DNA from 2 places in the Cytophaga sp. genome. Region 1 is predicted to be linked to the other one. Evidence: riboswitches for the same ligand, from Rfam matches in the RefSeq annotation. Region 1 holds a riboswitch; the other holds the start of a gene.

Region 1 (20,047 bases):
CCAGTAATAACCATGATCTGTTGCGTTTCATCATCCAGATAAATATCATTCGGGATATAGCTTTCTCCTAACGGTAACTGCTTCTCAATAACCGGGTGACGGCCAGCTTTGATATCAATCAACGCACTGTCTTCAACAACCGGCTTGCAATAATTGTTGGCAACAGCTGTTTGTGCAAAAGAACAAAGACAATCAATCTGTGCAACGATACGTGCATCCTGCAGGATTGGATTGATGTAGCTTTCCGCTTCCATTACCAGATCCTGAAACATCTTTTGTTCAATAATATTGATCTTATCTTCCGCGCCTAAAATCTTCTCTTCGTAAACTTTAAGTTCTTCTGTTATGTAACGCTCTGCGCCAGTCAATGTCTGTTTACGGATCCAGTCTGCAGGCACTTTATCTTTGTGTGTATTGGTTACTTCCAGGTAGTAACCGAATACTTTATTGTATGAAATTTTTAATGAGCTGATTCCTGTGCGTTCAATTTCTCTTTGCTGAATCTGCAACAAATAATCTTTGCCTGTATATGCAATCGCGCGCAACTCATCCAGCTCAGCATTGCAGCCATCACGGATAATTCTGCCCTGGTTGGTTAAAACCGGTGCATCATCTTTTAAGGTATTTAAAATCCGGCCGATAAGATATTCACAAGGATTGATCTGCTCAGCCAGTTTCAATAACACATGCTGATCCTGTTCCTTCAGAATCTTCTGTATCGGTGTAAGATGTTCCAGCGAACGCTTCAGTTGAACCATTTCCCTGGGGTTTACGCGGCGTGCTGCTACTTTGGAAATCAAGCGCTCCAGATCACCGATTGGCTTAAGTTCATCTACAAGAGCCGTACATAGGTCATTATTCTTTACAAGAAGCTCAACCGTATCCAGACGTTCCTGAATCGGTGTAAGCTCTTTCAATGGAAGTATCAGCCATTTCTTCAACAGACGTGCACCCATTGGCGTTTTCGTATGATCAAGAATTTCAATCAATGGAACACCTTCAACCTGCTGTGCATTTACTAATTCAAGGTTGCGGATGGTAAAACGATCCAGCCAAACGTAACGTTCTTCTTCAATCCTGTTTACGCGGGTGATATGGCCTACTTCTTTATGCTCAGTCTCATTCAGATAATGTAGAATTGCTCCTGCTGAAGTAATGCCTTCTGTCATTTCCTCAATACCAAATCCTTTCAATGAGGTTGTTTGAAAATGACGGGTTAATAAATCATAGGTAAAATCGTACGCGAATATCCAGTCTTCCAGTGTGAAGGTATTATAACGATCACCGAAGTATTCATTGAATAATTCTTTTTTATTTTTACAAAACAACACCTCTGAAGGTGAAAAGCTTTGTAATAACTTATCGATATAATGCCTGTCGCCCTGTGCCGTTAAAAATTCTCCTGTTGAAATATCCAGGAAAGAAATACCCAAAACATCTTTTTGGAAATGAACGGATGCCAGATAGTTGTTCTTGCTTACATCCAGTACATGGTCGTTGAAGGATACGCCCGGCGTTACCAGTTCTGTCACGCCCCGCTTCACAATTCCTTTAACGGATTTAGGGTCTTCTAACTGGTCACAGATGGCAACACGTAAGCCGGAGCGCACCAAACGAGGAAGATAGGTATCTAAAGAATGATGTGGAAACCCAGCCAGTGCTGTTTCGGAAGCCGTACCGTTTCCTCTTTTTGTTAATGTTATGCCTAATACTTTAGCTGCTTTGATCGCATCTTCAGAAAATGTTTCGTAAAAATCGCCGACACGGAACAATAAAAGTGCGCCCGGGTACTTCCCCTTGATTGCATTGTATTGCTTCATTAATGGTGTTTCTGCGGCTTCTTTTGTCTTGCTCAAAACAATATTCGATTTATAATGAAATTATTTAACTGAACCGATGGGGAATTCTCCTGAAGTCTTTAACGACAATACTGAAATTCATTTCAAATGCGTAGATTTGATTCTTGCATTATTAGGAATTAAATGCCCTGGTATTTAAAGTTAAATTTACTCATTGAGTGCTGGATTTGCCAATTGAGTTATTCACACCAAATTCAATACTGATCTGACCTTGAGCCTGATTTTATCATGAAAAAGCTATCCATGGACGAATTAAACCGTATGTCGGTTGAAGCGTTCAAAAAAACCAAAAAGACATCCATTATTATTGTGCTGGACAATGTGCGTAGTCTGCACAATGTCGGGTCTTTTTTCAGAACAGCTGATGCGTTTCAGATTGAAAAAATATTCTTATGCGGAATTACAGGAACTCCGCCGAATAGGGAGATTCATAAAACAGCCTTGGGTGCTACAGAATCCATCGAATGGGAATACACTAAATCAGCGACAGACGTTTTGCCTGCACTAAAAACTCAGGGTTATAAAATCCTTTCCATTGAACAAACCGATAAGAGTATCCTGCTTCATGATTTCCCAATAGATAAAACTGGCAAATTCGTTTTAATATTCGGAAATGAAGTATATGGCGTTACGGAAGATGCTATTCAAATGAGTGAGCACTCTATTGAAATTCCTCAATTCGGCACCAAGCATTCCTTCAATGTTTCTGTTACAGGTGGTATTGTATTATGGGAATTCTTCAGAAGAATTCATTTATAAATTTATTTGAATACGATTTCCTTAGCTGTTATTCCTGCTAAGAAAGGTTTCAATATAATCTCAGCGTTTATACGTGTCTGTTTTTCAATCCCCATTTGTTTCGCAGACTGCAGAATCTGCTTCTCTGCCAGCTGATATGCTTTATCAATAACATTTTTATCTTCTTCAAAAAAGCCGGTTTCGACATCATAAATTTTAGATGACTGATGATCTATTTTAAACGAACAGATTTCTGCTGGTGGCAATGTAATGAGTACCTGCTTTTCTGTAATCTGTATCGCTGACGAATCTACTTTAGTTAAATCAACACAACCGATTGCTTCACCAGAAATAATCAATACTACTTTTGAGTCTTTATCATACCAGGGTTTTATTTCCTTATGTTCAACAATGTCTTTGATATAGAATTTGCATAACTCCAGTTTGCCCAACAGTTCTATTTTTTCCAGGATGACGTTGTTTGTAACTTCAATATTGTCTTCCTCATCACTGCTAAAGACAGCGCGTGAGCTGATATAAATATATAATCCCAGAACACATATTAATATCCAGGGAAGAGCTTTCAATATTATTCTTACCGGCATAATTTTATTGTTTATAACCCGTAGTTAATATACGTTTTATTTTAAGAAATAAATACAAAGTCTTCCCAACAAAAACGACCTGTCCGGGAAGAGCAGGTCGTTTTATATGAAATTTAACGAAATGATTATCTTTTAATCAACGATTGTTATTTTGCTTTTCAGAAATTCCCAGTATTTAGGTTCTTCTTCTTCAAATATTTCTTCGCCTTCGATTAAATATGCTTCATGCAAAACATCTTCCGCTTCCTGCATCTGGTTCAATTCGAAATAACATTGTCCGGCACGTAATAACAGATACGGATTGTCTTCGCTATCTATACAGCTCATGGCATGCTCAAACTGAGCAACTGCTTTTTCGTATTCTTCATCAAAAAAATATACATCTCCGATAGAAGAAATGAGCCATGCTGAAGGTTCATATTCTTCGATAGGCTCCGGAAGCAAGGTTAAGGCTTCCTGGTATTTTGCGATGGCTTCTTCACTTTTGCCTTCTTCAAAAAGTAAATCTGCCTCTTCACAAATAGCGTCAATGCGATCAAGTATAACGTCTGATAATTCTTTCATGATAATTATTCATTAAACTTCTATTATATGAAGTTGATCAATCTAAATATTTAATTTTATTTACTTCGGTTGCCGTTAAGTATCTCCAGGATCCGCGGGGAATATTTTTCTTTGTTAAACCTGCATACATCACACGATCCAGTTTTTGTACCACGTAGCCTAAAGATTCGAAAATACGACGAACAATTCTGTTACGGCCTTCATGAATTTCAATTCCGATTATTTTTTTGTTCGGAGAAATGATCGCAGCCTCATCTACTTTTACCGGACCATCAAACAGGTGAATTTTACCATCAACGATTTTGTCAAAATCTTCTGCCGTGATTGGCTTATCAATTTCTACCTCGTAGATCTTTTTTACTTTGTTGGATGGGTGCGTTAACTTCTGTGCAAGCTCGCCATCGTTAGTGAACAGAAGTAAGCCTGTTGTATTTCTGTCCAGTCTTCCTACCGGGTAGATACGCTCTTTCGTTGCATTTGCAACCAACTGCATTACTGTCTTACGATCGTTTTCATCTTCCATAGTAGTGATGAAATCTTTCGGTTTGTTCAGCAACACATATACTGATTTTTCCGGGTTAAGTACTTTGTTGTTGTACTTAACAGAATCGCCCGGCTTCACTTTATAACCGAGTTCTGTTACAACAACGCCGTTTACTTTTACCGTTCCCTCCAGTATTAGCTGATCAGCTTCACGACGGGAGCAAACACCTGAATTGGAAATATATTTATTCAAACGAATTTCGAAAGAATCGGGTGCACTTACCGGTGCTGCGTTTGGCTTAGGCTTGCTAAGTTTATCCAGTTTATTTTCGTAAGCTTTACGGCCTTTCTTAACCTTATCGTTATCAAACTTAGGTTTTGATTTCTTTGCACTTTTTTCTTCTGAAAAATCATCGTCGAAGTCTGTGTCAAAGTCATCGTCAGAACTGTTTCTTCTGCCTCGTGATTTGTTTTCAAAATCTTTGGTGCCGAATGATCTTCCCGGTCCGGCAGATTTACGCTTGAAATCAGTTGACTCGCTTCTTCCAGATGCTGCACGCTTAACCGGAGCTTTAGCTGCACCTCTTCTGCTGTCAGAATCTTTTTTCGGACCAGCGCTTTTCTTCGCCGCTGAAGAACGGCTTCCAGCGGCGCTTCTTGAATCAAAACCTGTATCCTCACTTGATGGAGACGGACCTCTTTTTATATAAGGGCTTTTGGTATCATCCGAACGTTTGTTGTATGGGACGAACGTTTCTTCTTCGTCGGTATATGATTTTTTAGCGGGTTTACGGCCCGATGGGCCTCTGCCAACTTCTCTCTTCGAAGTTTCAAATTTCTTAGGTCTTGATTGAGTAGTTCTTTTCGAACCATACAAATCCTTCTCTTCTTTAGGGCCTTTTTTAAAGTCACCGCTTCTACCTGCTGAAGATGCAGGTCTTTTTGAAGAAGCTTTTTTATCAAAGCCCGAGCGTGATGAACGTCCTTCTTCATTACGGGATGACGCAGATCTTGCGTCTGCATTTTTTTTCGGGCCACGGCCGGCGGATGAATCCGGTCTGCCTTTAGACGAAGCAGGCCTGCTATTAGCGGGCCTCTTGTTATTATTCGTTCTCTGTTTGCTCATTTTCTGTACTTGTATCTTCCGGCAAATCGTCTCCAGGTTCTTCTTCCGGAATTTCATCCGAAATAGATTCTATCGTTTCTTCGCTGGTAATTTCAGCGATCGCCTGACTTGCCAGGGCGTTGTATTCAGGGTCGTTCACTTCTCCGATTTCATTCACTTCAGAACTGAAATCTTTAGGAGAAGGTAAATCTTTTATATTATTAATTCCGAAGTACTCTAAAAACTTCTGGCTGGTGCCATATAGAATAGGGCGACCAACGCCATCCGATTTTCCTTGAATTTCTACCAATTCCTTCTCAAGAAGCTTCTGCATGGCATAATCGCAGTTCACACCACGAATCTGTTCAATCTGAGCTTTCGTAATTGGTTGTTTATAGGCAACAATCGCCATTGTTTCCAATGCCGAAGTAGATAATCGTTTTTTGGATTTTTGTTTCAGAAAGATACCCAGACTTGATTGATAAGCAGGCTTGGTCATGAATTGATAACCGCCGCCAATCTGCAGGATCTGGAAAGGGTAAATTTCATCGTCATATTTTGACAGCAATCCATCAACGGCATTTAAGATATCGTCCAATGGAATTTCTGCTTCAAACATCTCGGACATACACTGACGGATCTCATCAGGTTTTACCGGATCTGTTGCGCAGAAAATAATGCTCTCAATATGATTTTGCAGGAAATTCATTTTATGGAATTATTTTCTTTGTTCTTTCGCTTCAATAGTATGCTGTGTATGCGGCACAAGTTTCAATCTTTCTTTAGGAATTAATTTGCCTGTCACGATGCAGATACCATAAGTGCCATTCTGAATACGTGCATAGGCATTTTCCAACTGCTGAATAAATTTCTGCTGACGGGCGGCAAAAGCACTGAAACTTTCTTTTTCCAACACATCAGCACCATCTTCAAGCATTTTGATGTTGCCGGTCGTATTGTCAGTACCTTCATCATTTTTGCGATTCAATACCTCTTTTGCAAATTGAAATTGCTTGCGCGCAGTTTCAAGTTTCTCAACGATGATTGTTTCAAATTCTTTCAGTTCTTCTCTTGAATAATGCGTCCTGTCGTCTTTAGGCGCATTCATGGTTCTTTGAAGATATGCAGGCTCTTGTTTCAGCAAGGGCATGTTTTGTGATGTTTTTGGCGCAGCATTCTTTGATGCTTTTTCCTTATCGTCTTTTTTCACTTCTTTCTTTTGGGAGACTGGCTTGGCAACAATTTTTTCAGCTTGGGTGGTAACAGCTTTGGCGGCGAGTTTACTTGCTACTTTTTTTGCAACAACTTTTTTAGCAGGAGCGTTCTTTTTAGCTGGTTGTTTTTTGACTGCCGCTTTTTTCGCCGGGGCCTTTTTGACTGCCGCTTTTTTGGTGGCGGGTTTCTTAGCTACTGCTTTTTTTGCTGCTGCTTTTTTCGTTGCAGCTTTAGCTGGTTTGGCAACTTTTTTTGTAATAGACTTCTTTTTACTCGCACTCATAAAACCCTTAATGTGATTTAATTAACGTGTTACCCAAAAAACCTATACAAAAATAATATAAAAAAGCATAGTTACACGTGTCGTTTATCCACAAAGTGCGATATATTTTCAATACTGTGAAGTACTTATGGCAATTTTCTCCGTGTGTGTATCACCCGCTGGCGACCACCATTCAGCAACAGCAACGTAAATACCATCAGGCAGTGGAGCGCTTGATTGCTGCTGTCCATACCAGTTAAAGGTATTTGAAGTGCCAAGCAGTTGATTTACACATAACTTATCAACCAATTCGCCTGTTATCGTATAGATACTAACAGACGCAAAAGCTCCTTCAACCATCGGGTTCAAATGCAGATGAACGTAATCATTGTTACCATTCAGATTCACTGTTGCATGACATGGATTGCAGTAAAATATATTAGATGAAAGTAGCTCGCTCCCCAATGTCTGGCTGTTCTGATATCCCGGAGTAGCACCAACTGCAGAAGAAGTCCAGTTTGATGCCGTAAAAGCTGCATCGTGCGACCGGATCTTTTCAAGAGAAATTCCTTCATCCTTTCTATTCAAAGGATTTTGAAACCGGTCACCATATTCAATGTAATCCAGTGTATCGGAACTGCTGTTTAAGAAAAACATCTCCCCTCCGTCATCAGAGAACGACAGGAAATTACTTCTTTCCAAACAATTTTCCCTTACTGCAGACATATACTGCTGTATGAGCACAGTTGTGTCTGCGGTCAACGCAACATAACCGTGAGGTGCAATTGCAAGACTTTCCGTGATGGCAAAATGCTGTATTGTCCCTCCCTGCATCGCATTCACATAATGCGTATTTTTCAAATCAATATATGCATCTGTAGTATTGAAAAGCTCCATAAAATCAACGCTTCCCGAAACAGCATTGTATAAAATCTCATTGATGAACACTTCTCCTTTTTCAATTGATTTGGGACGAATAACTTCAACACTTTTCCCAAGGTACACGGGGTAATGCAGACAGGTTTCCATGGAGTCTATCTGGATCGTAAAAGCATCTCCCTCTTCAATATCCGTGTTAAGAAGAAGAGAAATTCCGGTACAAAATTTTGAAGGTATAATTTGTACAGATGCTATTATCTCTCCAGGTTGAAAACCATTGCTCTGCGCCCAAGCCATTACAGGAAGTTCCAATCTGAGCTGTTTTTCGTTCACATACTCAGCTTTGACTGGTATTGAAAAGCTTGCCGGTTTCATAAATTGATTTACACGGCCGGGAGAACCGCCAGTCTGTTCATCAGAAAAACTTAGCTGCTGCGTAAGTATGCACGCAGCAGGTAACTGCACCCGAACGATGCTGTAACCGCCATTTTTCCTGTAATCATCCGGCATATCAGTAAGCGCGTAATGTATATAATCAATCAGCAAAGTGTCATGCGCATACAGAAATAATGAATCTGCGGTATTACTCAGGTTTGGCAGAGAAGGTACTTCAATGCAATTATCATTATCGAATAGCTTACAGCCGTCACTCGCACATACAATCACTGCTGCATCCGGCGCAAGCAAGTACTGCGGCAGCTTTATACCGGCAGACGGATCCGAAAGTGTAAATGCGAATAAATCAACCGGAACTGCTGAAGTATTGAATAGTTCAATCCACTCTATTTCGGGAAGTCCGTAGCTTGGGCTGGGGTCACTCATCCATTCCGTAAAACGGATTTGCCCGGTATAATACGTGGGTTGCTTGATCACTTTAATCATTGAATCCAACAAAGTATCTCCATCAACTGAGCTGAGTGTATGGGCGGAAATAACATAAGTGCCTGGTTGTATATCTTTGGATACTGTTATTTCTATTTGCTTCTCATGCACAAAAACCGTGTATATATCTTCGATCATCATTTCTATCATTGACGCAGGCATTTTAATTTCCTTTGAAAAACTCAGGATTATGCTGCGTTCACCTGAAATGGAATAACCGGTAAGTGCGAATGGTTCATAGATTCTGATATCATCAAAATACATTTTATCTTTCCGTGTGGAAGAATAGATGCAACGAATACCGGAATATGAAAAAGTATATGGAGCTATATGTGCCCCTTCCGCCTCTTTGGTAAAGTTACTGCCAGTGGATTCATCTGTATATAATTTCCAGGAGCCGCTGTTGCTCCTGTTTACACGTACTCGTATGGCAACAGTGCTCGCTCCCATTATGCCAGCACGGCTTTCAAGCACAGTAGTTTTAGCAGAACCATCCTGATAAATCAATTCTATTTTATCGGCTGAACCGGTGGCGCCGCCCATCTTCAGGTAATACGAACGATTCGTTGCAGCAGCGAAATCCTCCTGTTCTGAACACAGATAGAAGCTTGCATAATTCGTAGTCGATGCAGCAAAATCATACCGGAGAAAAAATTCCCACACGCAGTTTTCCTTTCCTGAAAAAGGCCAGGCAACATGTGCATCTTTTGTACCGGATGGTGCATTCAGATGCAACTGCTGATCTGTATCTATTTCAAAATACGTTTTTTGACCAAACCAGTCGACAGGTATTGTTCCCTCGGTAAAAGTGTAGCTTTGTGCATGTAAATATTGCGGGACCACAAAAAATACCCCCAGGATGATAAAAATTAATGCCTTCATAGCCAGATATAAGTAAGGTTAATACTACTTTTTGTGTAGTTTAAAAAACATCGGTTGAATCTTTAAAATTAGGAGAAAAAAAGTGGTAAATTGCGACCGTTTTTAAAAAGTGTTAATTATTTAACTAAAGTAAATAAAATGAAAGTAGCTGTAGTTGGTGCTACCGGTTTGGTAGGAACCCAAATGCTTAACGTTCTTAAAGAACGTAATTTCCCTATAACAGAGCTAATTCCTGTAGCTTCTGAAAGATCAGTTGGTAAAGAGGTTGAATACAATGGTAAAAAGTATAAGGTTGTAACTGCTGAAACAGCTATTTCAATGAAACCTGAAATTGCTGTATTCTCAGCTGGAGGAGGTACTTCATTAGAACTTGCTCCATTATTTGCGGCTGCCGGCACAACCGTGATTGATAACTCTTCTGCGTGGAGAATGGATCCAACTAAAAAATTAGTTGTTCCTGAAGTGAATGCGCATGTTCTTACAAAAACAGATAAGATCATCGCAAACCCTAACTGCTCTACCATCCAGATGGTAGTGGTATTAGAACCATTGCACAAAAAATACAAAATCAAACGTGTAGTTGTTTCAACTTACCAGTCTGTAACCGGAACAGGTAAAAAGGCCGTTGATCAATTGTTTGATGAGCGTAAAGGTGTTATGAACGGAGAGAAAGCATATCCATATCAGATTGACTTGAACCTGTTGCCGCATATCGATGTATTCCAGGATAACGGCTATACAAAAGAAGAGATGAAAATGATCAAGGAAACAAACAAGATCATGGGCGATGACAACATTAAAGTAACTGCTACTACTGTTCGTGTACCAGTGATCGGCGGCCACTCTGAATCTGTAAACATTGAATTTGAAAACGATTTTGATGTTAACGAAGTAAAAGCTTTGTTATCTAAAGCTCCGGGAATTATTTTAAAAGATGATCCGTCTAAATTGGAATACCCAACGCCAATGGATGCACACAATAAAGATGAAGTTTTTGTTGGCCGTATCCGAAGAGATGAGTCTCAACCTAAGACATTAAATCTTTGGATCGTTGCGGATAACCTTCGCAAAGGAGCGGCAACCAACGCAGTTCAAATTGCTGAATATTTAGTTGCTAATAAATTGGTTTAATTTATTCAAGAAGGTGCTCCGTTTGAGCACCTTCTCTTTTTCAACCTTAAGGCTCTTGTTGATTTTTAGAATTGTTTTTCTCTTTTCACTATATTGCACAAAATACTCTTAACATATTCTTATGATTAAATCGATGACTGGTTACGGTTCTCAAACTGCAGAGAACGATAAGATTTCAGTAACAGTAGAAATAAAATCCCTGAACTCTAAATTTTTAGATTTAAACCTTCGTCTTTCAAAAGAGTATTCTGACAGAGAACTGGATATCCGTAATTTACTGAACAATACCATCGAAAGAGGCAAGGTAGGCCTAAGCATTGATGTTCAATCAAAAGGGGGCATTAAGCCAAAAGTTTTTATTAACCGCGAACTAGTGGCTTTGTATTATAAAGATTTGAAAGAAACAGCAGACACCGTTGGTGTTGTTGACTCTTCAGATTTATTTAAGCTGGCTCTCCAGATGCCAAAGGCTATGGAGTCGGAATCTGAAAATGTTGACACTACGGAAGACTGGTTGCTTATCCAGAAAGTATTGAATGACGCAATTACCAAGTGTAACGAATTCAGAAAAGATGAAGGCCGGACATTGTCAATAAAATTCAAGGAATATATACAAACGATTGGAGAGTGTTTAGAGAAAGTAGAAACATTTGATCCACAGCGTATAGAAGCTATTCGTTTAAGAATCCGTCAGCACTTTGATGAATTCAGCAAAACCGAACAGCTTGACAAAAGCAGGTTTGAGCAGGAACTGATCTTTTATATTGAAAAACTTGACATTAGTGAAGAAAAGGTTCGTTTAAGAAGTCACCTGAATTATTTTTTAGAATCGATGGACTTGCCTGAATCAAGTGGGAAAAAGCTTGGTTTTATTGCTCAGGAAATTGGACGTGAAATCAACACAATCGGCTCTAAGGCAAACGATGCAAATATTCAGCGTTATGTTGTACAGATGAAAGAAGAACTGGAAAAAATCAAAGAGCAGACCCTGAATATCTTATAAGGATTTTTCCGGGTCTGAAGATTCCCCGTAAATCACTCCGATAAAAATAGATATAACCCCAATATTCGAATGAAGAATATTGTCTTGTTTCGTAAACTCAAACATGCCTGCAATAGGAAAATGAACCCAGGTAGAAACCACGAAAAAAATCATTATCCATCCTGTAACGATCAGATAACTGCGTACAATCACAAGACTGTTAGATAACAAAGCCATTAATGCCAGCACCCCATAATTCAGCCTGTATAATTTGATTGGTAAATTATTAGCAGACAATGGAATTTTTTCCGGAATAAAATAACTCGCAACACCAATTGCAATCATCACTAGTGCGGATAATAATAAGAACCAATAATTTGGGTTTTTATATTGAGTCATTTCACTTTTTAACTTGAGTTGAATCATTCTGTATCGTAACGGTTAAAATTCCAGATTCACCTCTATTACTCCTCTGCGTAGAAATACAATCTGCAATAAATGAATATTCTAACAACAATTCAACATAATTATTTAATATATTAATTATAACGGCAATGGATTGTGTAAAGTTGTTCCCTTAATCATTCTTTCCTGATACATGTAAGAATGAAGGTGCAATTGGGTAATATTTGGCTAAGTCTAAGTTTTATAGCCTGATATAATTGACTAACGCGGCTATTCTGTTATAAAAAAGTCCTTATTTGAGTAATCAGCAAAATAAAAGTTTGTTTTTTTCAATCCCATGCCTATTTTTGTCTACTCAAAATCAATTACCTGGTAATTGATTTATAAAGAAGAGGGGAGAGAACAGGCTCTTTGAACCTCTAGCAACCTCCGGGAGCAATTCCAGAAAGGTGCTAATTCCTGACCTGAATAAACAGGACATATAAATTAATTACATGATGACACAAACACATTTGCTTGAAGCAGGTCAAGCTATCGTATTATCTCATAGAATTACACGTGTATTGGCAGATTTTCTTCCATGCGTTGAACTTTTAATTATTCAACACTAGATGGAGTATCACATTTATACGCATAAGTCTCCTGTTGTATTAGAATCAGGAGCGATACTACCCGAAGTAAGAATACAATATTCCACTTTGGGTGCGCGCAAAGAGGATGACTCTAATGTGATCTGGATATGCCATGCACTAACCGCAAATTCTGATGTTGAATCCTGGTGGCCAGGTCTTGTTGGGCCTGATTACTTATATAACCCGGAAGAGCATTTTGTTATCTGTGCCAATATTCTTTCTTCCTGTTACGGCACTACCGGACCAACCGAAACGAATCCTGAAACCAATACTCCTTACTTTCTTTCCTTTCCTGTGGTTACCATACGCGACATGGTACTCGTTCATGAGATATTAAGAGAGCATCTGCAGATTAAGAAAATACATACATTGGTAGGAGGTTCTTTGGGCGGTCAACAGGCCATGGAATGGGCTATCCAGAAGCCTTCGCTTTTTAGTCACCTGATCCTGTTGTCAACCAACGCATTTCATTCCCCATGGGGCATTGCCTTTAACGAATCGCAGCGTATGGCCATTGACATGGACCCAACCTGGAGAAACCAATCGTTAGATGCCGGCCGTGAAGGATTAAAAACAGCGCGTGCCATTGCCATGCTTTCATACAGAAGTTACGAAACCTACGAACAGACACAGCGTGAAGAAGACTCCAGCAAAACGGACGATTATAAAGCAATCACTTATCAGCATTATCAGGGAGACAAGCTTGTAAAAAGATTCAACTGTCATTCATACTGGTATTTATCCAAGGCTATGGACAGCCATCATGTTGGCCGGAACCGAAAAAGTGTAGCTGATGCATTGGGCCAGATTTCTGCCAAAACCCTTGTAGTAGGTATTTCTTCTGATATTTTATTTCCGGTTATTGAACAGGAATTTCTGGCAAGCCAAATACCAGGTGCCAGTTATATCTGTATAGATTCATTATATGGTCACGATGGCTTCTTAACTGAAATAGAAAAGCTCGATGTGGTAATCAGGGAATTTTACAAATAACCCTGTCCTCAGGTACAATTAAACTTTATTTATTAGCATAAAAGCACGATTTTTTACTAAATTTCGTTTGTCATTACGTATTAAACAGACTTTATATTTCTTTCAAGATCTTATTTAACATCAACTAAAATTCTAGTATGAAAAAATTCCTGAAGATCTCTGGTATATCCATAGGTGTCTTATTATTGGCAATGCTCATCCTGCCATTTCTTTTCAAAGACAAAATCAAAGGTATTATTGATGATCAAATCAAAAAAAATATAAACGGCCAGGTTTGGTATAATGCCGAATCATTCAGCCTGTCACTTTTCAGTCACTTCCCAAACCTAACCGTATCTATCAATGACATTGGTTTAATGTCTAACGCATATGCATTCAAAGGCGACACATTATTCGCTGCAAAGGAATTCAGTCTTACGATTGATGTTATGAGTGTAATTTCGGGAGACCAGATCAAAGTAAAAGGGGTTTTCCTGGATCAACCTAAGGTTGTTACTATCTATGACAAAAGCGGCGCATTCAGCTGGGATATAACTTATCCGGATACAACTACAAAAGCTCCTGAAGCACCGGAAGAGCCTAGTACAATGAAAATCAGCATTGAGAAATGGGAAATCAAAGACGGCACCATCATCTATGACGACCAAACCATGCCGATGTATGCTGAATTAAAACATTTTGACCATAAAGGCAGCGGCGATATCAATGCCGATATCTATGATTTAAAAACCTACACCAAATCAACAAATGTATTGGTTGAATATGATGGAACAACTTACCTCAATGGCCAGACAGTTGTAGCTGATGCGACCATGAACATTGACCTTGGAAAATCTATTTACAAATTCCTTGAAAACGAATTTGCTGTCAACGATTTCAAATTAGGATTTGATGGCGCGATTGAAATGCCAGCGGATGATATCAAAATGGATATTACTTATAAAGCAAAAGAAACTAATTTCAAGAATCTGCTTTCACTTGTTCCTGCTGTATATAACAAGGATTTCGAAACTGTTAAAACAGACGGTACTATTGGCTTTGACGGATATGTTAAGGGTATCTACAATGAAACAACGATGCCGGGCTTTGGCTTGAACATGTTGATCAAAGATGGTTTCTTCCAATACCCTGATCTTCCTGAAGCGGTTAAAAATATCAATATGGATCTGCATGTTGACGACAAAGACGGCATCATGGACCACACCATCGTGGACCTGAAAAAATTCCATATGGAAATGGGTCAGAACCCTGTAGACGCCAGAGTATTAATGAACGGCATGAATCCATATGACATCGATGCCAACATACTTGCAAAAGTTAAACTGGATGATGTTTCCAAGTTTTACCCAATTGAAGGAACTACATTGAAAGGTTTATTCGGCATGGATGTGAAAGCAAAAGGTAAATACAGTGATAGCCTTAAACTAATGCCGATGGTTACTGCTAAAATGGATTTAACCAACGGTTATGTAAAATCTTCTGAATTCCCTAAGCCAATTGAAAACATCAACGTTTCTGCTGTGGCAGCAAGTGATGGTGATATGAAAACATCAACATTCCTGTTGGATTACTTCAAATTGCTTTTAGACGGCGAACCTTTCGAAATGAAAGCTTTTGTTAAAAACTTTGATGACCCGAATTATGAGGCTTCGCTTAAAGGTATCATTGATTTAGCAAAGATGACGAAAATTTATCCGATCGAAGGTACTACGCTTACAGGTCGTATGGTTGCAGATATGACTACAAAAGGTATTTTATCTGAAGTGCAGGCTGGCAACTATTTAAATACGCAGACAAGCGGTAGCCTTGAAATCTCTGACCTTGTTTACAAAAGCACTGATCTACCTCAGGGTTATACAATGAAATCAGGCTTGTTAACACTTACTCCTGATCGTTTCAACATTGCTTCCATGAAAGGTTTGTTAGGCAAAAGCGATTATGATATCACTGGTTATATGTCAAATTACATGGGCTATATGTTTGGCGGCAAGGATTCAACCATTCATGGTGTTATGACCATGGCATCCAGGAAATTTGATGTAAATGAATGGATGACTGATGATCCTGCTCCGGCTACAGCTGCGCCTGCAGAAGAAGTTCCGATGGAAGTTGTTGAGGTTCCTAAGAATATTGACTTCACCTTCAATGCTGCGATGGACCAGGTGTTGTACAGCAACATGGATATGACAAACATGAAAGGCGCAATCATTGTTAAAGATGGCATTGTTAAAATGAATAACCTGAACTTCAACTCTGTTGGCGGCACGTTCCTGATGGGTGGAGAATACAATACACAGGATATCACCAAACCATCATTCAAGATGGATATGAACATGAAAGATGTTGAAGCAAAAGAAGCTTATAAGACATTCAACACCGTTAAGAAAATGGCTCCGATAGCACACTATGTTGAAGGAAAAATCAACATGGCTATTATTATGGATGGTTTGCTGGATAAAGAAATGATGCCGGTATATTCTACACTTAACGGTAAGGGTTCTTTAAGCTCAGGCTCTGTGAAAATTCTTAGCAACCCCGTTCTTGGCTCAATTGCAAGTCTTACTAAAATGAAGAACATGGATCCGATGGAGATTAAGGATCTGAAAATTAATTATACGATCCAGAACGGCGCTTTAATCGTTGCTCCATTCAACATTGCAACCGGTGAATCGAAGCTTGCGGTAACAAAAGGTGAGAATCATTTAGATGGCAGCGTTGATTATGACATGCAGCTGAATACACCTTCAGGTGCACTTGGTGCTGAAGCGAACAAAGCACTAAGCGGCCTTGTAGGAAGCAGCGCGGTTACTATGCCTAAAAACATCATCATTGACCTGAATGTTAAGGGCCCTTATGATAAAACAAAAGTATCTATTGTAAAAACCAACTTTGGTGAAGTTGATAAAACTGCCATGAAAGACGCTGCTATATCTGAAATCAAAAACAGCGAACAGGCAAAACAAGTACAGGCTGAAGTTGACAAGGCAAAAGCCCAGGCTGAAGAAGAAGCAGCAAAACAAAAAGCTGCTGCGGAGGCAGAGTTGAAAAAACAACAGGATGCGGCAGAAGCAGAACTTAAAAAACAGCAGGACGCAGCAAATGCCGAAATGGCAAAACAGAAGCAGATTCTTGAACAAAAGAAAAAAGCTTCTGAAGATTCTGCCAAGAAAGCGGCATCAGACGCTCTGAAGAAAGGTTTGAAATTCTAAAATTTGAAACTGTATTGAATGCAAAAAGGCGGCTTGGCTGCCTTTTTGCATTCAATAACCAGTTACTTCCATTAAATAATTGGTATAAAAATTGAAATAACTTTTACATTATTAACTATTCCCTATTTGAAATGAGTATGTATAAACTGTCTTTATTGTCGTTATTGCTTATTTTAAGTTCTATTTCAGCCTCTTGGGGCGCTTCCGGAAATCCTCCGGCGTACGATATAAAAGTTCATATTAAAGGAATCAAACAAGCCGATACTGTCTACCTTGCCCGTTATTATGCCGATAAACGATATTACCAGGATACCGCTTTAGCAGATGCGAAAGGCATGGTTTCGTTCAGCGATACCACTCAATTAAAAGAAGGCATGTACTTTTTACTCCTGCCAGGTCAAAAAATATTTGATTTTATTTTAAGCCCAAAAAGCTTTTCCATGAGCCTGAATATGGCCGACGATAATCTTGTAAAGGGCGCTTCATTTAAAAACTCTCCAGACAATACAGCCTTTTATGATTACCAGAAATTTTTCATACGCCAGAAAGAAAAAGCTGATTCATTAAATGCATTAATGAAAAGCGCTTCTGAAAAGCAAAAAGAATCCATTACCAGCCAGTTACTTGCGATCGACTCAACTATGCTGAATTATATTCAGACCTTTTTGAAGAACAATCCAAAAAGCTTATTCACTTCTATATTAAACACAACCAAAGATATTGATGTGCCGCCGGCTCCCAAGCGTTCAGACGGGTCCATTGATTCTACGTGGCAGTACCATTATTACAAGAAACATTATTTCGACAATGTAAACTTTAATGATGACCGCTTGATCCGTACGCCGGTACTGGTAAGTAAAGTAGATAACTATTTTAAAAACCTGGTTGTTCAGCGTCCTGATTCAATCATAAAAGAGATTGATATGATACTGGCAAAATGTGCCAATGCAAAAGATCTGTTTGAATACTTTGTGCGTGATTACACTTACAAATACGAGACTTCTCAGGTAATGGGCATGGATGCTGTATTTGTACACCTTGGCAAAGAATATTATCTGAAGGGCAAATGTTTCTGGGCAAGCCCAGAAACGGTTAAAAAAATAAAAGAGCGTGTTGAAATTCTGGACCCGTTGCTATTAGGCAAAAAAGCTCCGAACTTATACATGACCGATACAACAGGCACATACAGATATCTGTACGATGTAAAAGCAAAATATACCATTCTGTTCTTCTGGGACTCTCAGTGCGGCCACTGCCAGCAGGAAACACCGAAGCTCTATGAATGGTGGTTAAAAAACCGTTCAAAAGGCATTCAGGTATATGCCGCAAATATTGAGCGCAAAGATGAAGAATGGTTGAAATTCATTCGTGCAAAAAATATCCGCGAATGGTTGAATGTACGTGATTCCAAAACACATACCGACTTCAAAATCACATACGACATCTATGCAACTCCTGTGTTATATGTACTGGACCAGAATAAGATCATTATTGCAAAACGCATTGGATATGAAAACATTGATGACTTCATTGTTCAATACGAAAAAAGTTTAAAAACAAAATAATGGCTTTAGCATTTAAAGAATGGGCCTGTATTGTAGATGCGCTCGGCAAAGGACGCCAGAGCATTATACTGCGCAAGGGCGGTATTCATGAAGAAGGCTCCGGTGATTTTGAATTGAAAGGAAAACAGTTTATCCTGTTCCCTACGCTGTTTCATCAGGCCGATGAAATGATCAAGCCCGATTGGCGGCCATTCTTGAGTGACACAAGATTTCATACGATACCTGACAAGGTGGATATTAAATACTACGTGCAGGTCGCCGATGTACAGGTGCTCACGGATTGGGAAACAGTAAAGAAACTTCAACCCTTTCACGCCTGGAAAGAAGAAATAATTAAAGAACGCTTTGAGCGCTGGGGTAACAGCATTCATCTGTTAATTGTGCAGGTATTTGAATTTGGCGCATCTTTCCAGCTTGATTTGCTACCCGAATACGGTGGCTGTAAATCTTGGGTAGAGATCAACAAACCCATTGATTTTATAGGCAGGCCGATTGTGAATAAGAGTATTATCTAAAAAAGCAGGGGGGCGCCCTGCTTTTGTTATTACAGGCTTCCGGCCTGACCTTCTCTCTAACTATACGTCATCAAAAAAATCATTAAAGGCTTATTATATCTATGGTATCTGAACAACCGAATAACCCATTGCATGGTAAAACGCTTGAAATGATTTTGAATGAACTTGTAGACGAGTACGGCTGGGAAGAATTGGGTGAGATTATTAATATCAATTGTTTCAATATTAATCCAAGCATCAAATCAAGTCTTGCTTTTTTGCGCAAAACTCCTTGGGCAAGAAAAAAGGTAGAAGATTTATATCTGAGAATGGTCAAATAAAAAAACAAAAAGAGGGATTTGAAATATATTCAAATCCCTCTTTTTGTTTTTTTATTTTGTTTGTTTATGCCTTCAGTTCTTCAACTGCCAGCCAGGCCATCAAGCCTGTGCCTGTCTGCAAGGCTTTCTCGTCAATATCGAATGTTGGTGTATGTACACCAGACGTTATACCACGTTCTTCGTTACGGATTCCTAAACGGTAAAAACAAGCGTCAATTTCCTGCGAGTAATATGCGAAATCTTCTGCTGCCATCCACAAATCCAGATCAACTACATTCTCTTCACCTAGAAATTCTACTGCTGCTGTTTTCATGCGTTTCGCCAACGCAGGAGCATTCTGTAAAAACGGGTAACCATCTTTAATATCAATCTCACATGTTGCGCCCATGGACTCTGCAATGCCTTCCGCCATCTTTCTGATACGCTTCTTTGCTTCTGCGCGCCACTCCTCGTTCAAGGTTCTAAAAGTGCCTTCAATATTCACTTCATCAGGAATTACATTGGTTGCACCCATGCCCGTAATTTTACCAAAAGATAAAACTGCCGGAATCCGCGGATCGCAATTTCTGCTGATCACCTGCTGCAAAGCAACAATGATGTGTGATGCAATCAGGATAGGATCAACATTTTTATCAGGCATGGCTGCGTGGCCACCTTTACCTTTAACAGTAATGTATATCTCATCGGCACTGGCCATGTACATGCCTTCTCTAAAGCCTACCTTACCGGCAGGAATCAAAGCCATTACGTGTTGGCCAATGATATTCGCTGGAGCTGGATTTTGAAGAACGCCTTCTTTGATCATTAAAGAAGCTCCGCCC
Region 2 (13,606 bases), on a different contig from region 1:
GTATCGTGCTGGTACCGGAAGTACTGAAGCGATTTGGTTTTGAAAACGTACGTGTAGTGCAGGAACAGGCGGTGCCGGATGGCAACTTCCCTACCGTTGTATATCCAAACCCGGAAGAAAAAGATGCGTTGAGCATGGCCGTTAAACAAGCGACGGAATGGAATGCAGACCTGGTGATGGCTACAGACCCCGATGCTGACCGCGTAGGTATTGCGATCAAGAATGATAAAAACGAGTTCCAGTTATTAAACGGAAATCAGACTGGCAGTTTATTGATTCTGTACATGCTGCAGGCATGGAAGAATGCGAATAAAATTACAGGAAAAGAATTCATTGTTAAAACGATTGTAACAACCGACCTGATCGAAAAGATCGCGAAGAAATTCGGCGTGAAGTATTACAATACCTTAACAGGTTTCAAATACATTGCCGCGAAAATTAAAGAGCTTGAAGGCAAGGAACAATTCATTGCCGGCGGCGAAGAGAGCTATGGTTATCTGATCGGTGACAGCGTACGCGATAAAGACGCGATCGCATCGTGTGCATTCATCGCTGAAATGGTGGCATACGCAAAAGACCAGGGCAAATCATTATATGATATGTTGCTGGATATGTATGTGGAATATGGCTTCTACAAAGAACACCTGATCTCACTGACAAAGAAAGGTAAAACCGGTGCGGAAGAAATTCAGACCATGATGAAGGAGCTGCGTGCTACGCCTCCTAAAACATTGAGCGGTTCGCCGGTTGAGTGGATGTTTGATTACGACAGTCAGCTTGCAACAAATCTTACGAACGGCACCACAAAGAAAATTGAGCTGCCGCAGGAAAATGTACTGCAGTTCAAAACGGCAGACGGCACGTTGGTTTCAGCCCGTCCTTCAGGTACAGAGCCGAAAATCAAATTTTATTTCAGTGTAAATGAACCATTGGCTTCAAGAGCTGAATATGCAGCCGTAGATAAGAAACTGGACGCGAAGATTCAGACGCTGATCAGCGATCTGAAGTTGGCGTAAGTCAATTATGAGTCATGATCCGCCGCGGCGGAATGAATTAAAGCTCCGGGATTACCCGGAGCTTTTTTTATTCCCTCCTCCCGAATAGCTTTTATCTTGTTAGTATCGCACACACACCTGTCCACGACAATGAATCTGCTGCAACTAAAAAATTCATAATTCTAATAAACCTCCGCCACCTTCAGTACATCATTCGCTTGCATATAACCGCCTTCGTTTACCCGCTCATAAAAAGCGAGATGTAAAAACACTACCAGAGAAACCTGTGTATCCCTTGCCTTTTCGGGGATCTGCACAGTAACCTGCTGCTCCTGTTCAACAAAACATATATCCAGATCAGCGCTTTCCGCTACAAGCAGCGATCCATGATACGGGTTTTCTACAGGCATGTAGGTAATACTATCTTCCGTACTGGTACAAAAACTATTGGCAAACGGCATCACCGCCAGCGTCATCCGGAAATGTGTTCTGTTCTTATCATCTTTCAGACGCGTACGCTTAAATGCATGCAGTTGCAATGTCACACGGCTGCGATCTTCCGCACATGTTACCGCATAAGGTACCAATGCAGCTGTTGCATTGAATATATGTTTCTTTTTAAATGTATAATTGCATAACCGATCCTTGTGCGCGCGGAGGTCCAACACCTCACGGCCATCAGCAACAAGAGTTCTGAAAAATGCCGTCAGGCTCCCGCTCATGCGCTTATCCATCGCGCTTTCAAAGGTAGGCTTAAGGGCCGCTCTGAAAGCGGTTGCTATGCCTGAAAGACTGCCGAATAAATTGTAATTCTTTCGGACAGGCGCATATACCGGATCGTTTGCAAGCCGCTCCGGATCAGGTGCCGATGAGTTTTTAACAATATCTTTCCCTTCCATGGTAAAATGAGATTTACCATCAATAAATCCTTTCAGATTATCCTTCTTTTTTGTTTTAGCCATAGCTTATTTTAAACAGCAGATTGTAAAAATTAAAATCCGAAACTAGCCTACAGTCTGTTTCTTTCAAATAATCCTTTGTTAATAAATTCAGATTGTGCAGCATTAAGTCCTAGCAATTACATTTAATTGTGTAAGTTGCATCCCCTTCTGAAGACAAAACGCTTCATATTCCCCCTTCACCCGCAGTTCAGCCGTACTTCACCCGTACTTCACCCGTAGTTCACCCGTAGTGAAAGCTAAGAAAAGACCATTCACTCACCTGCCTGCCCCCACTCAATTACTCAAAAACACCTTACAAAGACTCAGACAACAATATATCATTCCCACACTTTCGCTGGCGCAAGCATTTGCTTGTGCCTACTAGTTTACAATTATTGAACACACTTATCCACATTTTACATGATCCATTTCCACAATGAACTTCCACATCCGAAAATATCCTTCCTGATTCATTTCAAGTACACTAACTTTAATCCACAGATTTACGCACTCCAAAAACACAGATTATCCACAAGCATTCAGTTCGATTATCAATATTTAAACAGCATAAGTTATCCACTCTCAATAGTGAAAAAAGAGCAGAAAACGGATAAATCATTATCAAATCCTTCTTCTTTACCATTTAGGAATAAAAACTCATTTTAATCCTATTTTACACGATTCCGCTTACTTGGGGTAACATTCTAAGTGTTTCCCTCAAAAGCTTCATTTTTAGAGAAAAAATGCGGAAATTTGCACCTTCTTATTTAAAGCAATGTTTATTGTTTTCAGATAGAAAAATAACAATTGATTACAAGAACAATTTAAGCATACATAATTGCATGGAAACAATCGAGAAGGTTCCGTATTTCGTCATTGATTTTGACAGCACATTTACGCAGGTTGAAGCCTTAGATGAATTAGCCACGATTTCATTAGCGGGTAATCCGAATCAGCAGCAGATCATTCAACAAATCATTGACCTTACCAATCTTGGTATGGAAGGCAAAGGCTCGTTCAGCGAAAACCTTGTAAAAAGACTGGCGCTTGTTAAAGCAAACAGATCACACCTGCCTCAGTTGATTGATTTATTACGTTCCAAAGTTTCCAAGTCTGTAAAACGTAACAAACATTTCTTCCGCGATTATGCCGACCAGATCTACATTGTTTCTTCAGGATTCAAAGAATTCATCCTGCCGATCGTAACAGAATTCGGTATCAGGGAAGACCATGTACTTGCCAACACATTTACATTCGACAAAGATGATAACATCATCGGCTGCGATGCCAACAACCCGCTTAGTCAGGATAAAGGCAAGATCAAGTTGATGGAAAAGCTTGGCTTAACAGGCGACGTACATGTGATCGGCGATGGCTATACAGACTACGAAATCAGAGGCGCGGGTCTTGCAACTAAATTCTACGCATTTACAGAAAATGTAAGCCGCGCAGCAGTAATTGCCAAAGCAGACAGCATCGCTCCGAACTTCGACGAAATATTATTCCAGGAAAAACTTCCGATGACGATCTCTTATCCAAAGAACCGTATCAAAGTTTTATTGCTGGAAAACATCCATACAGACGCTCAAAAATTATTCAGCGAAGAAGGCTATACCGTTGAAGTAATTGCAAGTGCATTGGAAGAAGATGAATTGATTGAAAAGATCAAAGACGTATCTATTATTGGTATCCGTTCTAAAACTACAATCACTGCAAAAGTATTGGAGCATGCACCTAAGCTTTTAGCAATCGGTGCATTCTGTATCGGTACAAACCAGATCGACCTGAAAGCTGCACAACAGAAAGGTGTTGCAGTATTCAACGCACCATTCAGCAATACACGCAGTGTGGTTGAATTGGCAATCGGCGAGATTATCATGTTGTACCGTCGTACACTTGAGAAGAGTATGCAGATGCACACGGGTAAGTGGGATAAATCTGCAAAAAACTCTTTTGAGATCAGAGGTAAAAAGTTAGGTCTTGTAGGCTACGGCAACATAGGCTCTCAGCTTTCTGTAATTGCAGAATCTCTGGGTATGGTGGTGTATTACTATGATATCGTTGAAAGACTATCTTTAGGTAATGCGAAGAAATGCAACAGCTTAAAAGAGCTGTTAAATATTGCGGATGTGGTATCTCTTCACGTGGATGGCAGAGCAAGCAACAAAGGCATGTTCGGTGCAAAAGAATTTGACCAGATGAAACAAGGGTCCATTTTCTTAAACCTGGCCCGCGGACCGGTAACAGATCTTAAAGCATTGGCACAAAACATCAAGAGTGGTAAAATATTAGGCGCCGGACTTGATGTATACGAATACGAACCAAAAAATAACGACGAAGAATTCATCAATGATGTACGAGGCTTACCAAACGTAATTCTTACTCCACACATTGGTGGCTCTACTGAAGAGGCTCAATCAAACATTGGCAATTTTGTACCAAACAGAATTACAGATTACATCAACAATGGTACTACCCTGCATAGCGTAAACTTCCCGAACATTCAGTTGCCTGAATTACAGGAAGGTCACCGTTTCATGCACCTGCATGAAAACCAGCCGGGTATCCTTGCTAAGATCAATAACCTGTTTGCGAAACACAACATCAATATCTTAGCACAATATTTAAAAACCAACGAACAGGTTGGTTATGTAATTACAGACATCGCTAAGATCTACGATAAAGAAGTGTTAAATGAATTAAAAGAAATTCCTGGAACAATCCGTTTCAGAACTTTATACTAGTACAGAGTACAGAGTATTGAGTATTGAGTACTAAGTACTCCGTACTCTGTACCAACTAAACTAATTTTAAGCTTGAATGTATAATCAAGCAATTACTATCATTACAATAATGAACAATAAAATCTACTTTACTCCAGGCCCATCTGAATTATACCCAACTGTGCGTCAGCATATGATCACAGCCCTGGATGAAAAGATCGGGGTTATTTCTCATCGCAGCAAAAAGTTTGAAGAAGTATACAAAACAGCTTCAGACAATCTTAAAACCTTATTGGAACTCCCTTCCAATTACGAAGTTTTATTCCTTGCTTCGGCAACAGAAATCTGGGAACGCATTATTCAGAACTGTGTAGAGAAAAAAAGTTTCCATTGCGTGAATGGTTCTTTCTCTAAACGTTTTTATGAATTTGCCGGCGAACTTGGCCGCGAAGCTTACAAAGAAGAAGCAGCGTTTGGCAAAGGCTTCTACCCTGCCAACATTACTGTACCTGCAGATGCTGAAATCATTTGCTTAACGCATAATGAAACAAGCTCTGGCGTATCTATGCCGGTTGAAGACATCAATCAGTTCAGAGATAAAAACAAAGATGCCTTGATCTTTGTGGATGCAGTGTCTTCTCTTCCTTATCCCAAATTTGACTGGACAAAAATTGACTCTGCATTTTTCTCTGTACAGAAATGTTTTGGTTTGCCTGCCGGTTTGGGTGTATGGATCCTGAACGATCGTGTGATTGAAAAATCTAAAGCATTACTGGCTAAAGGCAAATCAATCGGCACCTATCATACCATCCCTTCCATGTTAGAGAAGGCGAAAGTAAATCAAACACCGGAAACTCCGAATGCAATGAACATCTTCCTCCTGGGAAAAGTTACAGCTGATATGTTAAAAATCGGTGCGGATGGTGTTCGCAAACAAACGGAAGATAAGGCAGCTTTAATCAACAAGTACATCAGTTCAAGTAAAATATTCAGCTTTGGTGTTGAAGATGCACGGTTGCGTTCTATGACAACCATCGTTGCCAATACTACTATGCTACCTGGCGAGGTTAACAAAATTCTCGAACCATTTGACATGGCAGTTGGTGCAGGCTATGGTTCTAAAAAAGAAACCCAGATTCGTATTGCAAATTTCCCGGCTCATTCTTATGAGCAGGTTCTTAAACTCGTTCAGACATTACAGGAAAAAATTGGTTAATTATGTTACAGATCGGCGATACGTATTCAGAAGTATTTTCCTATTCACAGGAACAGGTTATACAATTTGCAGAGTTATCGGGTGATAAAAACCCGCTGCATTTAGATGCTGAATACGCAGCAACAACAATGTTCAAAAAACCGATCATCCACGGTATTCTGGGCGCCAGCATCATGTCTAAAATCTTAGGCATGAAGTTTCCGGGGGAAGGAACTGTATACTTAAAACAGGAAATTGATTTCAAACGCCCTATGTATGTAGACGTGCAATATGAAGCACAATTAAAGGTTCTTGAAATCAATGCTGATAAACACACAGCTGTTATTGAAACTAAAATCGTTGATAAAGAAACAGGCAAAGTAAATGTATTGGGCAATGCCCATATCATGCACAAAGAGAAAATATGAAACTTGATAAACAATCATTAAAGCTGGCGCTTGTTTTTAAAGGTGCGATTGTTAGAAGACTACTGGCAGGAATGTTTGTACTTACTTCCATCACAATTGTTTTGGTATACCTGCATAACAACAACGCTGATGAATATAAAAAATTAAATATGACCATCAGCGGAGCACTACCTGGGTATATGGGGGCCGCGCTAGGTTTGTTATTGGTATTCAGAAACTCTACCGCATACGATAAGTGGTGGGAAGCCCGTAAAGAAGTGGGTGCCCTGGTAAATACTTCCAGAAACCTGGCTATTACATTAAACGGATTACTGCCATTCAATACGCCGGAAAGAAAAGAAGTTTCCAATTTATTGATCTCGTTTGTTTTCAATATGAAAGCACACCTGAGAGACCAGGTAGACAAAGTATCACTGGATATTTTATCTAAAGAAGACAGAATGTTGGTTGAAAATGCAAAACACAAACCTGTAGTTATTGCAAACATCATGACCAATAAAATTGAAAATGTATGGAAACGTAATTTAATTTCTGACATTCAGCAAAGCTTATTGATAGAAAAAATCCATGGTCTGGTTGATATACTTGGAAAATGTGAACGGATCAAAAATACCCCTATTCCTATGGCTTATATGTACCTGTTGAAATTTCTGATCAACTTGTATGTAATCATGCTTCCATTCAGTCTGGTAGATGAGATCGGCTGGCTTTGCGTACCATTGGTTATACTTCTCTACTATATACTGATGAGTATTGTGATCACTGCCGAAGAAATTGAAGAGCCATTCGGTTACGACCTGAATGACCTTGAAATGGATAAGATAGCTTTGAATATAAAAAACAACATTGAAGAAATTGTAACACATGACTAAACGGGTAATCATACGGAAACAATTACTCAAATTACCGGCTGTTTTTTTCATTTTATTTTTTTGCTTTAGTGTCTACGCTGAAAACAATACAAGCTGGACCGAACTTTCTCCGATTCCAACAAACACTGAATATTCAGCGGGTAGATTTTTAAAAATCTACCCCGCTTCCAATGTACTATCTACCGATAGTATACTTACGCTTGCACAAAACAACGTATTTAAATCGCAGACAAAGGATGTATACAATGTCCTTACCAGTATTGACAAACCTGTGTGGCTATATTTCAAAACAGATTCTATAAAGTCTCCGGATGGAAAAATATTAGTTATAGAAAACTGTAATTTGAATCTTGTTTCACTTTATGAATACCAGGACGGACATTTAAAACTTATTCGTACCAGAGGAATGAAGTTGCCTTACCAGCACGATAATTCATTCCCGGAGCAAGTTAATTTCCCTGTCAAACCCAATACGATTTACTTTGTTGAAGCATATGATTTATACAATGCCAGTTTCCCCATCTTTATCCGTGATACTATAAAAAACACACAGGTTGCAGTAATTAAAAATTTATTCAATGCCTTCTACTGGGGCATTGTATTTATAATGGCAACAGTAGCACTTTTATTTTTCATTCGTTCACGCGAAAAAGCTTTCATCTATTATTCATTATTTCTCTATGGAACCATCATGCTGAACCTATGTTTAGATGGTTACCTCTTTGCTTATTTATGGCCAAATACACCTGTCATAAATACATATAAGTTTTCGTTGTTTGCAATGAGTGCCGTAACAACTCCTTTTTTCGTTTATTACTTTTTAGAAATAAGAGCCTACTATCCGAAGATAAAGTTTTTCTTCATCATAATGACTGTATGCTTTTTCCTGGTTTGTTTGCTTAATATTATCGGTGCTTACACAGCCGCCATGTATGTACTGCAAAGTACGGCCTTCACACAAATTATTATTTATTTACTATATGGAATACTGGTATGGAAAAAAGGTAACAGGAATGCTTTTTATTTTATTCTCGCCTGGTCAGCTTACCTGATTTCAATTGTATTAACGGTTCTATCAGTAGCCAACGTTATTCCCGGTACGCCATATATCAATAACTATGTACAGATTGGCACACTCATCCAGGCCGGGATTTTTTCATTTATCATCGCTGGTAAGTACCAAACTTATAAATCTCAACACATTCTATATCAGGAAAAGATCATTGAAGTTCTGAAAGAACGTGAGTATTTATTAACCACTCAAAACGATACACTTGAAACAACGGTGTATCTAAGAACTGAAGAATTAAAACAAAAGAATGCAGAACTGAATCTGTTGAATAAAAATTTAAATGAAGTTGTTGCCACAAAAACGCTGGAACTGAAAAAGTCACTGGATGAACTCAATGAGACCAACAAACAGCTGGAGCAATTCAATTTTATTACTTCGCATAATTTACGCGGACCACTTTCAACCCTGCAAGGACTTTATGAATTATATTATCAGGAAAAAAATCCAGATGAAAAATTACTGTATATCGACAAGAGCTTTACGGTGATTAACCGTATGGATGAAATTCTAAAAGATCTGAATAAAATTCTTTCTTATAAAACTTCAGAGAAAATAAAAGAGGCGGTCGATTTTGAAACCATCATTTCAAACAACCTGAAACAACTTGATATTAAACGAATACAGGTTAATCTATATGTAGATCCATCACTTGAAATTTCGGGCATCAAATCATTTTATGAAAGCATTTTTTACAATCTGTTTTCAAATGCGCAAAAGTATAAGCATCCGCAGAGAAAACTTCGGATAGATGTACAAATCACCAAATTAACGGACACAGCATTTTCTATCCGCATAACAGATAACGGAATCGGAATGGATGCATCGAAAATCGGTGATAACCTGTTTGGATTCTATAAACGCTTCCACTTCCATGTAGAAGGCAAAGGACTGGGTCTATACATTACAAAAAGTCAGGTGGAAATCCTTGGGGGCACCATACGGGCCGAAAGTGAATTATACGTAGGTACTACGTTTATTATTGAACTACCATGTTAATGAGTGTAAAGTTTAGAGTGTAAAGTGTAAAGATGCCTTTGTTGTCTTCACTGCATTTCATTATTCAAGCTTACACTTTACACTCTACACTTTTACACTTAAATCAGCTTTTCAAATATTCTCTGATCGCATCGCGGATGCTTGTAAACGTTTTTTCCAGCAACTCTTCATTCTCTTCCAGCAAGGTGACTCTGAATCCTTTCAGGTCTGAACAGAATGAAGAAATCGGAACGACACAAATTCCTTTTGATGCCAGCAGATAATACACAAAACGTTTATCAAGATCTACATTCGGCTCACTCACCCACTTCTCCACCAAAGCCTTGTTTGCGGCATTATCGATCGGCAGTGTTTGCTTGTTGTTCAGCACCCCATCCTTAAACACAATTGTATTGTAGAATGCACCGTATGTTTCATTGAACATCAGCTCAGGTATCTGTCCCAATATTCCTGCAATGATCTTACTGCGTTTGCCGATCTTATTATTTAATTCTTCTCTATACGGCAGATATCGCGGATCAGACATGATCACCGGAATAGCAAGTTGCGGCAAGGTTGTAGAACATACCTCAATCATCTTTGCATTATCCAATGCCGAACAGAATTTATCAAAGTCCTGGTCTTTACCGCGGTTGTAATATTCCATCCAGCCACAACGGGACCCCGGCCATGGGAATTCTTTCGAAAATCCTTTCATCGCAAAACCCGGAACATCTTCAATTACTTCAGCTAAAGAATACGCGCGCGCGCCGTTGTAGGTAATGTTCAGATAAATCTCATCGCTCAATAAAAACAGATTGAATTCGCGTGCTATTTCAACAATGCGTTTCAATGTTTCTAAAGGATATACCATTCCTGTCGGGTTATCCGGATTGATAATCAAGATTCCGATGATGTTCGGATTATATTTTACTTTGTTATACAGATCATCCAGATCCGGATACCAGTGATTATTCGGGTCTAATTTATACGTGATCGGATCCTGGCTCGCGTGCGCAGCTTCAGCGGATGAGTGTGTTGAATACGCCGGCGACGGGCCAATGACGCGCGAACTGCGGCTGATGAATTGATATACTTTCGCAATAGCATCTCCCAGACCGTTGAAAAATAAAATATCATCGGCTGTAATTTGCGCACCGTTCTTTTTATTATTTAACTCCGCCAGAAACTGACGTGTTTTAAGAATTCCTTTTGAAGGAGAATAACTATAACTCTTGTTGTCTAAAGTCAGATTAGAAATTGTTTCTCTGATCCAATGAGGTACAACATTATTCTTTTGAATGGGATCTCCAATATTTTCAAATACAATAGGCTGACCGTTCTTATTAATAAGATCAGCTTTTTTAACAATTTCTCTGATTTCGTAGCTAAGCTCTTTAGCACCATCACTTAATATCTTATTCCTCATTCTAATTTGATTAAAATCCTGCTAATTTAAGAACACTTTACGGGATTGCGTATAGTTTCTTTTCGAAAGTGGAAAGAAAGTTCAATGTCCCTCCTACCATTATTTTCCGGTAGATTTTTCCGATTCCGGAACCAAGCAAAACAGCTTCTTGATTAAACAAATCATAAAAGAATATTATTCTGTTTAAAATATTTATTCAATAATTTTCAAAATAATATTTGTTTTATATTTATTTTACTTTACATTTGTATCACCTACCCAATTGAGGGTCGTGTATTATACAGAATGAAGGGAGAGATCAGGCTCTATGAACTTCTGGCAACCTGCCTACCAAAGCAAGGTGCCAATTCCTGCCCATGTGGAACTATAAAAAGTACGACTATGAAAACAAGAAACCGCTGTTAAGCTTAATCTTTTAAGCAAATCTCTGATCAGAATAGAATTCATGATCAACGTAAATCATTTCTTCACACTCAATTGCTTACCATTATGACAACTACTATTCAATATAAAACGCTTACACTGGCAAGAAAAAATGTCCGTGATCAAAAAACTTTTTCAAAAGCTGAAACCGTTTACAATCCGATTTTATTTGATGAACATGTAATAAATCTTGCCAGTCCTTCTGTAACGCTCAAAGATATTGAACAGACAATCTTTGAGGAGAAAAGTATCTGCGCATTAGAACAGAAAAATAATCCTGTTTACAGTTTTGTCTGGTTTTTAAACTGATCCAACCAATAAACGAATACAGGCTTGCTGAAATAGCAAGCCTGTATAATCACAATACAATATACATGTCTTTCCCGCTTTATATAGTAAACGCATTTTCATCCGGATCATTTACCGGTAACCCTGCGGCTGTTTGTCCGCTTACATACTGGCCTGGAGAAGAACAATTGAGGTCAATAGCCGCACAGAACAATCTTTCTGAAACAGCATTCTTTGTACAGGAAAATGATGTATACAATATCCGCTGGTTTACACCGGAAGTTGAAGTTCCGCTTTGCGGACATGCCACACTTGCCGCAGCTTACGTAATTTTCAATGAACTCAATTATTCCCGGAATGAAATACGGTTTCATTCTAAAAGCGGTGAGCTAAAGGTTATCAAAGAGAAAGATATTTTTGTCTTAAATTTCCCTGCAGACACATATAAAGAACTACCTGTATCTGATGTATACCGGGAAGCATTAGGCCTTGCGCCTATTGCCGTTGGTGCAGGAAAAAGTTTTATTCTGGTTGAAGTAGCAACAGAAAAAGAAGTAGCGGAAGCCAAACCAGACTTTTATAAATTACAAAAATTAGATGCTGCTGTAGGCGTAATCCTTACAGCCAAAGGAACAACAGCCGATTTTGTGTCGCGTTTTTTTGCGCCACAAGCAGGCATAGATGAAGACCCGGTTACGGGATCAGCGCATTGTTTGCTGATCCCGTATTGGGCGCAAAAACTGAACAAGGATAATTTAAATGCGCGACAGTTATCCAAACGAGGCGGTGTGTTGTATTGTACATATGCCGGCTCCCGTGTATTCATAGGCGGCAAAGCCGAATTATATTTAAAAGGAGCAATCTTTTTTAATTATGAATTATGAATGATAAATTATGAATTGATTCGTCATAATAAATTCACCACGAATTAATCTTTCATTTATAATTCATAACTCATAATTATTATGTCTGCTTCCCTAGACGACATGCCTGCATACGAACATTTTCAGGATGAGCTTGATCTTGAACTGCTCCGCTATGCAAAGCTTCATAAGTTAACGGATATCTCAGTCGAAAATGAGTTTATTCAGTTTATTTGCTTTTCCTTATTTTTAGCCAAGCCCGTTGAGATCACACCCGAAATACTGGATCATTTTTTCAATGAAAACACGGGCAGCAAAGAAAAAATCATGCACTATATCCAGTTTATGCAGACAGATAAAAAATCTTTTTTAAAAGGAGGATTTACCCATTTGCTTGCTACATCCGGTAACACAACAGGTAAGTGATATTGCCGAAGCGGAAGTAGTGCTTAAAAAGCCAGCCTTCTCAATTTCTTTTCAAGGAATCCAAGCGAATGTCTATCAAAGTTAAATTTCATAAAGTATTATTTTTCAAAAGAAGACGCAGAACTATTGTTGGATATATGATGATGTAACATGCAAAAAATACATATTCATTACATACAATCAATTCCCCTGCAAAATCTGTGTAACTTATACCAACCGAAAAGTATAAGCATGAACAAACTCTTAACTACGATTGCGATTATTAGTCTCGCAACCATTCTCTCCACATCCTGCAAAAAGAAAGATGATCCGGCAGCCATTGCTACAGATACCATGAACTACGATATGGATGAAGCGGCTGTGATCAATGCCGGCTGGACCAAGACTTCCGAGGAAAATTTTTCAGGTGACTTAAGCAACTGGAACATCTGGCAAGGTGGTGCTTATAACAACGAATACCAGTATTACTCCAATAGCCCGGAGAATTTAAATCTCAAAGATGGTATTCTAACAATTACTGCAATCAGAAAAACTGTCACAGGCAATCAAGTACCATCCAACAACACTCAAAAAACATTTGATTTCACTTCTGCCCGCATCGAATCCAAAACAAAGATATCCGCAAACAGCACGACACCTAAGGTACGTTTTGCCGCGCGCATGAAACTGGCACCGGGTTACGGCATGTGGCCGGCTTTCTGGAGCTATGGGGCCGCCTGGCCTACCAATGGTGAGATTGATGTGATCGAAGCAAAAGGACACTTGCCATTTCAATATGGTACCAATTATTTCTACGGATCAACGGCCGGTACCAGCCAGGTACCTAGTACCAGCGGACTGGACCTCACAACAACAAAGGATCTTACAAAATACTGGCACGTCTATGAAGTAATCTGGGAAGAAACAAAGCTTACCTTTATGCTGAACGGAAAAGTTATCCGTACATTAACATCTGCTAATTCTCCGGGACAATACA

The links. A riboswitch is a leader RNA that binds a small molecule or an ion and turns the genes downstream of it on or off. The one in region 1 is predicted to bind S-adenosylmethionine.
Region 2: linked by a shared signal. The riboswitch ahead of ACTHJT_RS00785 (hypothetical protein) and the one ahead of ACTHJT_RS05265 (homoserine O-acetyltransferase family protein) in region 1 are both predicted to bind S-adenosylmethionine.

What each region holds. Positions count from the first base shown of each region.
Region 1 is NZ_JBQCDF010000110.1:1,655-21,701, forward strand. Features, by position in the region: gene mutS (DNA mismatch repair protein MutS) at 1-1,820, opposite strand, end outside; gene ACTHJT_RS05215 (RNA methyltransferase) at 2,088-2,618, shown strand; gene ACTHJT_RS05220 (DUF4230 domain-containing protein) at 2,621-3,202, opposite strand; gene ACTHJT_RS05225 (tetratricopeptide repeat protein) at 3,335-3,766, opposite strand; gene ACTHJT_RS05230 (pseudouridine synthase) at 3,804-5,375, opposite strand; gene scpB (SMC-Scp complex subunit ScpB) at 5,353-6,063, opposite strand; gene ACTHJT_RS05240 (TraR/DksA family transcriptional regulator) at 6,073-6,462, opposite strand; gene ACTHJT_RS05245 (hypothetical protein) at 6,961-9,474, opposite strand; gene ACTHJT_RS05250 (aspartate-semialdehyde dehydrogenase) at 9,613-10,605, shown strand; gene ACTHJT_RS05255 (YicC/YloC family endoribonuclease) at 10,727-11,608, shown strand; gene ACTHJT_RS05260 (hypothetical protein) at 11,603-12,013, opposite strand; SAM riboswitch class I at 12,371-12,480, shown strand; gene ACTHJT_RS05265 (homoserine O-acetyltransferase family protein) at 12,604-13,617, shown strand; gene ACTHJT_RS05270 (AsmA-like C-terminal region-containing protein) at 13,755-16,826, shown strand; gene ACTHJT_RS05275 (redoxin domain-containing protein) at 16,964-18,391, shown strand; gene ACTHJT_RS05280 (DUF1802 family protein) at 18,391-18,906, shown strand; gene ACTHJT_RS05285 (VF530 family DNA-binding protein) at 19,008-19,226, shown strand; gene ACTHJT_RS05290 (M20 metallopeptidase family protein) at 19,291-20,047, opposite strand, start outside.
Region 2 is NZ_JBQCDF010000011.1:176-13,781, reverse strand. Features, by position in the region: gene ACTHJT_RS00825 (phospho-sugar mutase) at 1-1,016, shown strand, start outside; gene ACTHJT_RS00820 (hypothetical protein) at 1,178-1,957, opposite strand; gene serA (phosphoglycerate dehydrogenase) at 2,779-4,680, shown strand; gene ACTHJT_RS00810 (aminotransferase class V-fold PLP-dependent enzyme) at 4,790-5,875, shown strand; gene ACTHJT_RS00805 (MaoC family dehydratase) at 5,878-6,282, shown strand; gene ACTHJT_RS00800 (bestrophin family protein) at 6,279-7,154, shown strand; gene ACTHJT_RS00795 (7TM diverse intracellular signaling domain-containing protein) at 7,147-9,222, shown strand; gene ACTHJT_RS00790 (pyridoxal phosphate-dependent aminotransferase) at 9,326-10,630, opposite strand; SAM riboswitch class I at 10,904-11,003, shown strand; gene ACTHJT_RS00785 (hypothetical protein) at 11,120-11,362, shown strand; gene ACTHJT_RS00780 (PhzF family phenazine biosynthesis protein) at 11,428-12,225, shown strand; gene ACTHJT_RS00775 (hypothetical protein) at 12,307-12,630, shown strand; gene ACTHJT_RS00770 (glycoside hydrolase family 16 protein) at 12,862-13,606, shown strand, end outside.